Regions from separate parts of the Allobosea sp. 124 genome, predicted to be linked through region 2. Evidence: riboswitches for the same ligand, from Rfam matches in the RefSeq annotation. Region 2 holds a riboswitch; the other holds the start of a gene.
What was found. A riboswitch is a leader RNA that binds a small molecule or an ion and turns the genes downstream of it on or off. The one in region 2 is predicted to bind glycine.
Positions count from the first base shown of each region.

Region 1: linked by a shared signal. The riboswitch ahead of gcvT (glycine cleavage system aminomethyltransferase GcvT) and the one ahead of C8D03_RS15445 (L,D-transpeptidase) in region 2 are both predicted to bind glycine.

Region 1 covers NZ_PZZM01000001.1:499,687-504,472, forward strand. The annotation lists gene gcvPA (aminomethyl-transferring glycine dehydrogenase subunit GcvPA) at 1-1,151, opposite strand, end outside; gene gcvH (glycine cleavage system protein GcvH) at 1,316-1,690, opposite strand; gene gcvT (glycine cleavage system aminomethyltransferase GcvT) at 1,729-2,907, opposite strand; glycine riboswitch at 2,959-3,069, opposite strand; glycine riboswitch at 3,070-3,170, opposite strand; gene C8D03_RS02405 (hypothetical protein) at 3,279-3,890, opposite strand; gene C8D03_RS02410 (invasion associated locus B family protein) at 3,887-4,396, opposite strand.
Region 2 covers NZ_PZZM01000001.1:3,258,467-3,263,252, forward strand. The annotation lists partial or broken gene C8D03_RS15435 (IS1182 family transposase) at 1-932, opposite strand, end outside; gene C8D03_RS15440 (S24/S26 family peptidase) at 1,053-1,361, opposite strand; glycine riboswitch at 1,659-1,742, shown strand; gene C8D03_RS15445 (L,D-transpeptidase) at 1,871-2,614, shown strand; gene C8D03_RS15450 (lipocalin family protein) at 2,698-3,243, opposite strand; gene C8D03_RS15455 (YbcC family protein) at 3,406-4,786, opposite strand, start outside.

The DNA.
Region 1 (4,786 bases), 2.8 Mb from region 2:
GTGAACTCGTTGAAGAAGCTCTCGTTCAGCACCGAGACGCCCTTCACGCCCGCGAGCAGATCAGCGAGCTTGACCGCATTGGCGTGGTTGACCTCGGCGAGGCGGGTGAAGCCGGCCTGGCCGAGCAGCGTCATGTGAATGGTGAAGGCGAGCACGCAGAGGCCGGAATTGGTGCAGATGTTCGAGGTCGCCTTGTCGCGGCGGATATGCTGCTCGCGGGTCGAAAGCGTCAGCACGAAGCCGCGCTGCCCATCGGCGTCGACCGTCTCGCCGCAGAGCCGACCTGGCATCTGGCGGATGTATTTCGACTTGGCGGCAAAAAGCCCGACATAGGGGCCGCCAAAATTCAGCGCATTGCCAATCGACTGGCCCTCGCCGACGACGATGTCGGCATCCTGCGCGCCGGGCGGCACGACCGCGCCGAGCGAAACGATTTCGGTGAAGACCGCGATCAGCAGGGCGCCATGGGCATGCGCCTTGTCGGCGATCGGCTTCAGGTCGCGCAGATTGCCGAAGACATCGGGCGACTGCACGACGACGCAAGATGTCGTGTCGTCGATCTGCGAGAGGATGTCCTCATTGGCGGCGACATCGGGCTTGAGCGCGACGATATCGTCATTCGCCATCTCCGACAGCGTCCGGACGACCGCGGTGTAGTGCGGGTGCAGGCCGCCCGACAGCACCGCCTTGCGGCGCCTCGTGACGCGATGCGCCATCAGCACCGCCTCGCCGGTGCCGGTCGAGCCGTCATACATCGAGGCGTTGGCGACCTCCATGCCGGTCAGTGCCGCGACCTGGGTCTGGAACTCGAAGAGATATTGCAGAGTGCCCTGCGCAATCTCGGGCTGGTAGGGCGTATAGCTGGTCAGGAACTCCGAGCGCTGGATCAAGTGGTCCACCGTCGCCGGGACATGGTGCTTGTAGGCGCCCGCCCCGACGAAGAACGGCACCGAGGACGCCGCGACGTTGCGCGCCGACATCCGGGCCATGATGCGCTCGACCTCGAGCTCGCCCTTGGCGCGGGGCAAGTCCAGCGGCGCCTTCAGCAGCTTGCCGTCAGGCACATCGGAGAACAGCGCGTCGACATCGGGCACGCCGATGCGCGCGAGCATGTCCTCGCGGTCGGTGTCGGTCAGGGGGAGATAGCGCATGAGAGCTTTCCGGGACGATGTGAAGTGCTGGCGTCTTGTCGATCTGCAATGTCATCCCGGACGGAGCGAAGCGGGGAGCCGGGATCCATTCCTGAAGCGTTCTGGAATGGATCCCGGATCGGCGCAGCTTTGCCGCTTAGCCGGGGTGACCAAACTGCCGTCGATCAGAGCGTCTTGATGTAGTTCTGGTACTCGGCCTCGCTCATCAGGCCTTCGAGTTCGGCCATGTCCTTGAGCTTGAGCTTCAGGAACCAGCCCTTGCCGGCCGGGTCCTCGTTGACGGCGCCGGGCGCGGCCTCAAGCTCGCCATTGACCGCGACGACCTCGCCGGAGACCGGCGCATAGACCTCGGACGCCGCCTTGACGCTTTCGACCACGGCAGCCTCGCCGCCCTTGGCGACGGCCTTGCCGATCTCCGGGAGCTCTACGAAGACGACGTCGCCGAGCTGGCCCTGGGCGTAGTCGGTGATGCCGACCGTGCCGGTGTCACCCTCGATGCGGATGTATTCGTGGTCCTTGGTGTAGCGGGTCTCGGCCATGGGATCAGTCTCCGGAAAGGACAGCGGTTGTTTGGGGATCAGCGCTTGTAGCCGTTGGGCACGAAGGGCATCGCGGCGACGACGGCCGGCAGCGGCTTGCCGCGCACGATCAGATCGAGCCGGGTGCCGGGCGCGCTGTGGGCCTTGGTGACATAGCCCATGGCGCAGGGCGCGTTCAGCGTCGGGCCGAAGCCGCCGGAGGTGACCTTGCCGACGATCTCGCCCTCGGGCGTGGCGATCTCGGCGCCCTCGCGGGCCGGCGCCCGGCCTTCCGGCAGCAGGCCGATGCGGATGCGGGTGACGCCTTCCGCGAATTCGCGCTGGATGCGCGCAGCGCCCGGGAAGCCGCCTTCCTCGCGCCGGCGCTTCTGGATCGACCAGGTCAGCGCGGCCTCGACCGGAGAGGTCGTGGTGTCGATGTCGTGGCCGTAGAGGCAAAGCCCGGCCTCGAGCCGCAGCGAATCGCGCGCGCCCAGCCCGATCGGCTTGACAGTGGCGTCGAGCAGCAGCGTGTCCCAGATCTCGCCGATCTTCGCCGCCGCGGCGGAAATCTCGTAGCCGTCCTCGCCGGTGTAGCCGGACCGGCTGACATTGGCCTTGATGCCGGCGACCTTCATGCTGCGCGAGGTCATGAAGCCCATCCCGGCGGCTTCGGGCGCGATGGCCGCCAGAGCCGCTTCGGCAGCCGGACCCTGAAGCGCGATCAAGCCGCGGTGCTCGGCCTTGATCAGCTTCACATTGGTGGGCAGTCGCGCCTCGATATGGGCGTAGTCTTCGGTCTTGCAGGCTGCATTGACGACCAGATAGAGCGCGCCGTCCTCATCGGGATCGATCGACCGCGTCACCATCAGATCGTCGAGGATGCCGCCCTCCTCGTTCAGGAGCTGCGAGTAGCGCTGCTTGCCCGGTGCGAGATTGACGATGTCGGCGGGTATCAGGGCTTCGAGCGCACGCGCCGTGGTCTCGTGATCGGGCCCGACCAGAAAGCACTGCCCCATATGCGAGACGTCGAACAGGCCGGCCTTCTCGCGCGTCCAGTTGTGCTCGGTCAGGATGCCGGTCGGATACTGCACCGGCATGTCGTAGCCAGCGAAGGGCACCATGCGGGCGCCGAGCGCGACATGGCGCGAATGCAGCGGAGTCTTGAGAACGATGGCCTCAGGCGCAGCCGGGACGGCGGCAACATTAGCATCGGCAACATCGGCGTCGGTAGCCATGGACGGCCCCTTCCAGAGTCGAGCGCAAGCCCCGGACGGAACTGTCCGGAACGCGCCCCCTCTGTCTTGGAACCTGAGAGATTTCCCCGTGCCGGCATGGTGGCGCCGGACAGGTTACACCCGTCGGTGGGCGGAGTTTCCCCCGCCGCTTTCCAGAGTGCCAGTTCCCACGCGGTCCGTTTGCCTGAGCGTTTCCGGGGCGGTTGCGCCTTCGGCGCCGGGCTCGGACGACGTCCGGACCCGGTCTCTCCCGCGGGGATGTTGCGGCTATTGGCAGAGATACAAGACGCCGCGTCTTAGTCAATCGCGGCGCTGCCTCGTTTGGCGGCAATCAACGCCAGTCTTCGCGTTGCGGCCGTCTCGCGCCGCGCCTAACGGCGGCGCGAACGCGCCGGCGTGGCCGCGCCGGCGCCCAGCCCGACGATGATCTCGACGTCGCCGCGGCCGGCGGGAACCACGATGCCGTCCTCGACATGCGAGAAATCGACGCCGCCCTGGCCGGAGGCCACAGTGCCGCCGACGCGGGCGGAGCGGCGGGCGATCTGCGTCGTGCCGCGCGAGACCAATGTCGTCAGCGTCGCGCCATAGCTGCCGGCGCCGCCGGCGGGCCCGAGCAGGACGCGCCCCTCGACGCCGACCTTGAGGCGGAAGCCGCCATTGCCGGTGGGCGTGCATTCGCGCGCGACGTTGAGGATCGAGATCTGGTGGCGCAGGCTGCCGCTGTCGGGGCCGGACTGGGCGCGGACCGCGGCGCCGCCATCGGCGATGATGACCTCGGGGCAGATGAACTGCTCGTCCGGGTCGTCCTTCGGCAACTGGTCGGGCGGCGGCGGCGTCGTCGACTGGAACATCAGGACATTGCCCAGCGTCTGCATCGTGCTTGGCTGGCCGGAGGAGGAGCCGGAAGAACCGCAGCCGGCGAGGCCGAGGCAGAGAAAGGGCAGAGCCAGCAGGCTCGGCCGACGAAGCAGCGCATCACTCACGGCAGGGTCTCCACGCCGGGGCCAAAGCCGTTGAGGGAAACGGGCACGCCCACCCCCTCTTCCGGCGTCTGAAACACGATGAAGGTGGCGCTCTTGCCGCCCTTGAGCTGGCCGAGCAGGGCATCGTCCATCACCACCTCGGCAACGCAGCCCGTGGTCAGGCAGCGCACGAAGCCGGCGCGGCCGATGTCCTTGTCGTCGATCTTGAGGCCCAGCCCCGACGGCAGCAGCACGCCGAGCGGCGCGACCACGCGCAGGAGCCTGCTCTTCTGGTCGGCCGTCTTCAGCACGATGACGAGAAGCGTCAGATTCGGCCTGTCCTCGGCCGCGACGTTCTGAACGAGCGCGCATTGCTCCGTCTTGGCGCCGGGCGGCACCTCGCAGCGCATCTGCCAGTCGCCATGCGTCGACTTGACCGCGCCCTGGGCCAGCGCCGGGCCGGCGGCCAGAGCGGCGCCAGCCAGCGCGAGAGCCGCCGCGCAGACAGGTCCGATGATCCTACCCATCCTTGCGATTCCTCCAAACCGACGCCCTGCCGCCGGACATACAACCGAAGTTAAGAGCGGAATTCAGGCGGAAAGCCGGCTCCCCGCCGCGAAATCCCGCTTTGCCCCCGCAGTGGATTGCGTTGGGACCATGCAGGCCCGGTCCTGTCAAGGAGAGAGCGGCCATCACCGGGCCACCGCGGGCCGACCTCGCGCGATTATGCCGCACGGGATGCGCCGGCACCCCGCATTGCCCCACTGGCGCAAGCGTGATCTTTGATTTATCGCAATCCCGAAGAGCAAGGTGGCCTCGCGGTCGCACTCGCCACGCATGGAACAATTCCCGTCATCAGCGCCCCGGTGGACGCTTCGTGATGGGCGGCCCATGCAGGGCATGACAAGGAGCTATGT
Region 2 (4,786 bases):
AGGCGAAGTCGGACCGGCTGAAGGTGCCGTCCCGGCGCTGGGATTTGTCGAACACAGGGATATGCGGCTCGATCCCGCGCTCGTGCACCAGCCAGGCGAGATTCTCGGCCGAGCCATAGGCTGCGTCCGCGACCAGCTTCTCGGGCCAGGTGCCGAACCTGTCCTGGGTGCGCCCGATCATGGTTCGCGCGGCGCCGACCTCGGCCTGCCGCACGGCCGTAGTCGCCTCCACGTCCATAATGACGGCATGCTTGAGGTCGATCAGATAGTTCGTCGCATAGGCGTAGAAGGCCTGCCCGCCATGGGCCGCCGTCCAGCGTGCGGCCGGGTCCGCCGGCGAGATGAACTTCGGCACGACCGGCGTCGCCGCGCCGAAGGCGGCATCGTCCAGCACGGCCAGATACTCGCGCACCGCATGGTTGGCGGCCTCAGGCGCCAACCCATCCTTGCCGGGCGCCCCGTTCTGCAGATTGGCATCGGCCTTGATCAGGCTGGCATCGACCGCAAAGCCCTCGCCACCGACCAGCCCATCCGCCATGCTCGTCGAACCGTCGTCTCGAAGACCTCGCGCAGCAGATCGCTGTCGCGGAAGAGGCCGTGCCGGTTCTTCGAGAAGGTGGAATGGTCGGGCACATCGCCCTCGAGCCAGAGCCGGCAGAACCAGCGGTAGGCGAGGTTCAGATGGGCCTCGTCGCAAAGCCTGCGCTCGGAGCGGATGCCGAAGCAGTGGCCGACGATCAACATCCGGATCATCAGTTCGGGATCGATCGAGGGCCGGCCGGTGTCGCTGTAGTAGGGGCGTAGATGCGCACGAATGCCGGACAGATCAACGAAGCGGTCGATGGAGCGCCGCAGGTGGCCAGCCGGGACATGCCGCTCAAGCTGAACTCGTAGAACAGTGCCTCCTGTGCAACCGTCCGCTCGCCCATCATAGCGCCGCCCTCCACAAGGACGACTGAATCAGAACCTCAAGCTCGCAGCAACACCGACTTCTTCAACAAAATCGGCCCTTAGCAGACGATTGGAACGTCTGCTCCCAGGTAAGGTTGAAGCTACCGGTTGCCGACATCCGAGAGGTCCGATTCCGGGGGAAGCCTGGAACACCGCGCATCGTCCTGGCAATCTTTCAGCCGTCGTTGTTCGACCGCTCGATCCCGGTCGACCGGATCGTAGTCGGGGTAGCGCTGGTTGCCGAACGCGAGACTTTTGCGGGCGCCGGCAATGCGGATTAGCTTGATGCGGCGCTCACCGTTCACTGCAACGATAACGGCACCATCGCCGGCGACTACGCTTCGGTCGACCGTGATCGAGCTGCCGTCAAGGACGCCGACATCGGTGGCGCGGGCGCCGGCTACTGTCATGACGAAGGAGCGTTCTGGATCAGCGCGCGCGACAGCTCGACGGGGCATTCGGGTAGTCGTCCGCCCGCGAGGGAACCCCCGCGCATATGGCCTTCAGTTAGAAGGGCAGCAACAGCGGCGGGCCGTCTCACCCGAGGCAGGGCCGCCGGCGCAGCCCTCGCCGATATCCCGGACGCAATGAACCGCACGATTGTGGCGGATCCGGCTAATATCGTGAGATTTATACAACAGGGTAGAGTCGCCATGTTTCCGGCTCATTTTTCCACACATCCGCCTCAGAGCATCTTGATACCTCGATCCAGCAAAGCGGGAGAGCGTCGCAAGACCGCCGAAGGAGCAACCGCCCCGGAAACTCTCAGGCACCCGAACCGCTTGCTAAGAAGACTCTGAAAAGCGGAGCGACGCTCCCGCCCACGGTGTAAGTCGGTGTCGAGTGGTTCGGCCCGATGAAACTCTCAGGCCAATGACAGAGGGGGCTCGCGCATGTCATGCGCGGAAGGAGTTCCGTCATGTCTTCTACCGTCCCCCCGAGCGGCCGCGAACGTCTGCTCAGAAACCTCAAGTTCGTCGGCCTTCTGGCTGCTGCTCTGTCTAGCGCAGGATGTTCGCTGACACAGAGCGCGACCGCGCCAAGCCCGCCGGCGCTCGATCCGCAATACGTCGCGCTGTACGGTGAGATCGTCGGCGACAAGCATGTCATTGCGGCGACCGACATCTCGGTCGTGGACGACCAGTTCCTGCGCCGCGAAGTCGCTTACGATACCCGAGAGCAGCCGGGCACGGTCATCATCGATACTGAGGATCGCTTCCTGTACCTGGTGCGCGAAAACGGCAGAGCGATCCGATACGGGATTGGGGTCGGCGCGGACGGGATGAACCTGTCGGGCCGAACGACCGTGGGACGCAAGGCGGTCTGGCCCAGTTGGACGCCGACGCTCAGCATGATCAAGCGCGATCCGATCCGTAACGCGAAATGGGCGAAGGGAATGGCCGGGGGCGTCAACAATCCGCTCGGCCCCCGCGCGCTGTATCTCTACATAGATGGCCGCGACACCCTGTATCGCATCCACGGCACGACCGAGCCTCACACCATCGGCGATGCGGTCTCCAGCGGTTGCATCCGGCTGCTCAATCAGGACATCATGGACCTGTTCAACCGCGTTCCCGTGGGCGCCACGGTGGTCATCGCACCGAGGAGTTCGACACGATCGGCGAACGATTCAATTGGCAGCACGGCCCTCACAACGCTCTGATGCCGCGATAAGGAGCCCGCGCAAATTCATCTGCGCGGGCCTCGGCAGGGGTGGATGGCTCGGTGATCTCGACGGGAAGACGACTACTGCTGCGTCCGTCGAAGCAACTGCTTGTCGTAGCCCATCGCGCGCGCGCGGTTGGTCAACGCTTCGTATTGCCGTGTGTCAATTTTTTGGGCGCGCGTGAGTATCCAAAGGAATTTTCCCGAAGGCTCGCCGACCATGGACCAGGAGTAATCGTCCGCGCGGTCGAGGACCCAATAGTCGCTTTCGATCGGCCAGAAGAACGTTACCTTTAACTTTGAGCCATTTGATCCATCGACGACGCGCGCCGAAGCCTCAGCCGTCTTGAGCGGACCGTTCAAGCCGCCCTGACGGCAAGAGTTGACCACCGATAATGAGCCGTCCGGCTTTGTGGCGTAGTCGGCAGTGACACCCTCGCAGCCCTTCTGGAAGCTCGCCTCATAGCGGCCCTGCTCGTACCATTTGCCGACGTACCGGCTAAGTTTGACGGACTTGGCCGGCTGCGGGACGCTTGAGTTACCTACCGGCTGCGTCTCCAATGGATTGCAGGCGGTCAGCGTCAAGCCGGAAACCACGGCCAGCGTCATTAGGGCGATTCGATTCATTGCTAACCTCTCCAGCGACCGCTTGAGAAGGCCCTTGACTAACTACGGTTCCGGGGCGGGCCTCTATCAAATCCCTTCAATCACGACATCGGCATGTTCGACGCCTCGGGTTTTTCTAACGGATACCGGCCATCCTCGGATAGTCGCGTCCGCTCATGGGCTTCAGGCCGCCAAGCGCCCCGTATCGTTTTCAATCTGAAAATCGGTCCAGCCGTTCGTTGCATGGTAGCGCCAGGCCAGACGGCCCGCATCGTCCATCGTGAACAGCGTCAGCCAGCCGTGGTCGAATAGCGCCTGGAGATCCGGATGCTTCGCGAGGACGGCGAGAATCGCCTCGCGCGGGGCGGCGATGACGACCGAGAGGCGCAGCGGTTTATGGACAAGTGCTTCACCGTCATGGACCGACTGCCAGGGCAGCCCGCCGCGCAACAGGCCGCCATTGCCCTCGAAGACGCCGATCCCGCCGACGACGTTGTGCAGCAGCTTGTTGCCAGCGCCGAAGGCCAGCGGTGCGACGGCGGAGCCGTAATACTGCAGGCTGATCCAGCTTGCGACGACAACGGGCGCCGTCAGGATCAGCTCGAGCACCTTGAACTCGCTGTCGGCGCGCCAGTCATAGCTGTGCAGGAAGGCACGCCCCGCCAGGGAGGCCCCTGCCGTGTACCGGCGCGGCGCGGCGACGAAGGTCTTGCAGCCAGCCAGCCCCCATTCCGGCCGGACCTGAGCCCAGTCCCGGCCACGCCGGGCGACGTCGCCTTCGCCGGTCGCGCCGGGCAGGTGCAGCGCTCGCTCGGTCCGGGCGAGGCGTCCGGCGGACGCCAGCAGCGAGTCCAGCCGGGTAAGATCGGCGGCATGCGACGCCGGCAGCAACTCGGGGTCGAACAACGTGATCTCGTCGCTGACCGTGTCGTGCAGACCCGCGACGAAACGTGTATCGGCCGGTACGTCGATCCCCTGCGCCGGGAGCCCGACGCGGACCTCGTCATCGTTCAGGAGGCAGGCCAGCAGGCGGGCGTTGACGTCGCCGGGGAAACCACCACAGGCGCCGCATTGCAGGGCGCTGGCATGGGCGTTGTTGACGAGCCGGGCGCCATGGCCTGCCAGCAGCACCAGCCGGGCGAAGCGCGAGGTCAGCGACATTGCCCGCAGTATCGTCGCCGCCATCTCGATGCGCTGCCTCGCCGTGAGCGAAGCGTCGAGCTGCGGCGCAGCCCAGTCGCCGTTCGGGCGGTGATCGGCCGTGACGGAATCGTGGAAGAGCTTCCAGAGATAGAGCGGCCCGCTAGCCTCGACGAAGGCGAATGACGAAACTGCCGCGCGCCTGAAGCGACCCCAGGCGCGCCGGGCGCGGGCGCCGATGCGCTGCCGATCCTCGGCGGCCTCGCCGGGGGCGTCGCAGGTGAAGGAGCCGAGCCCCGGCTTCAAGAGGACCGGCAACCGCGCCTCGCCACCGACGGAGCCGAGCCTGCGATGCGAGACGCCGATGCCGAAGAACCCGGCGAAGCCCAGAGTCTCCACGCCGGGATCGAGCGATTCCAGTGCG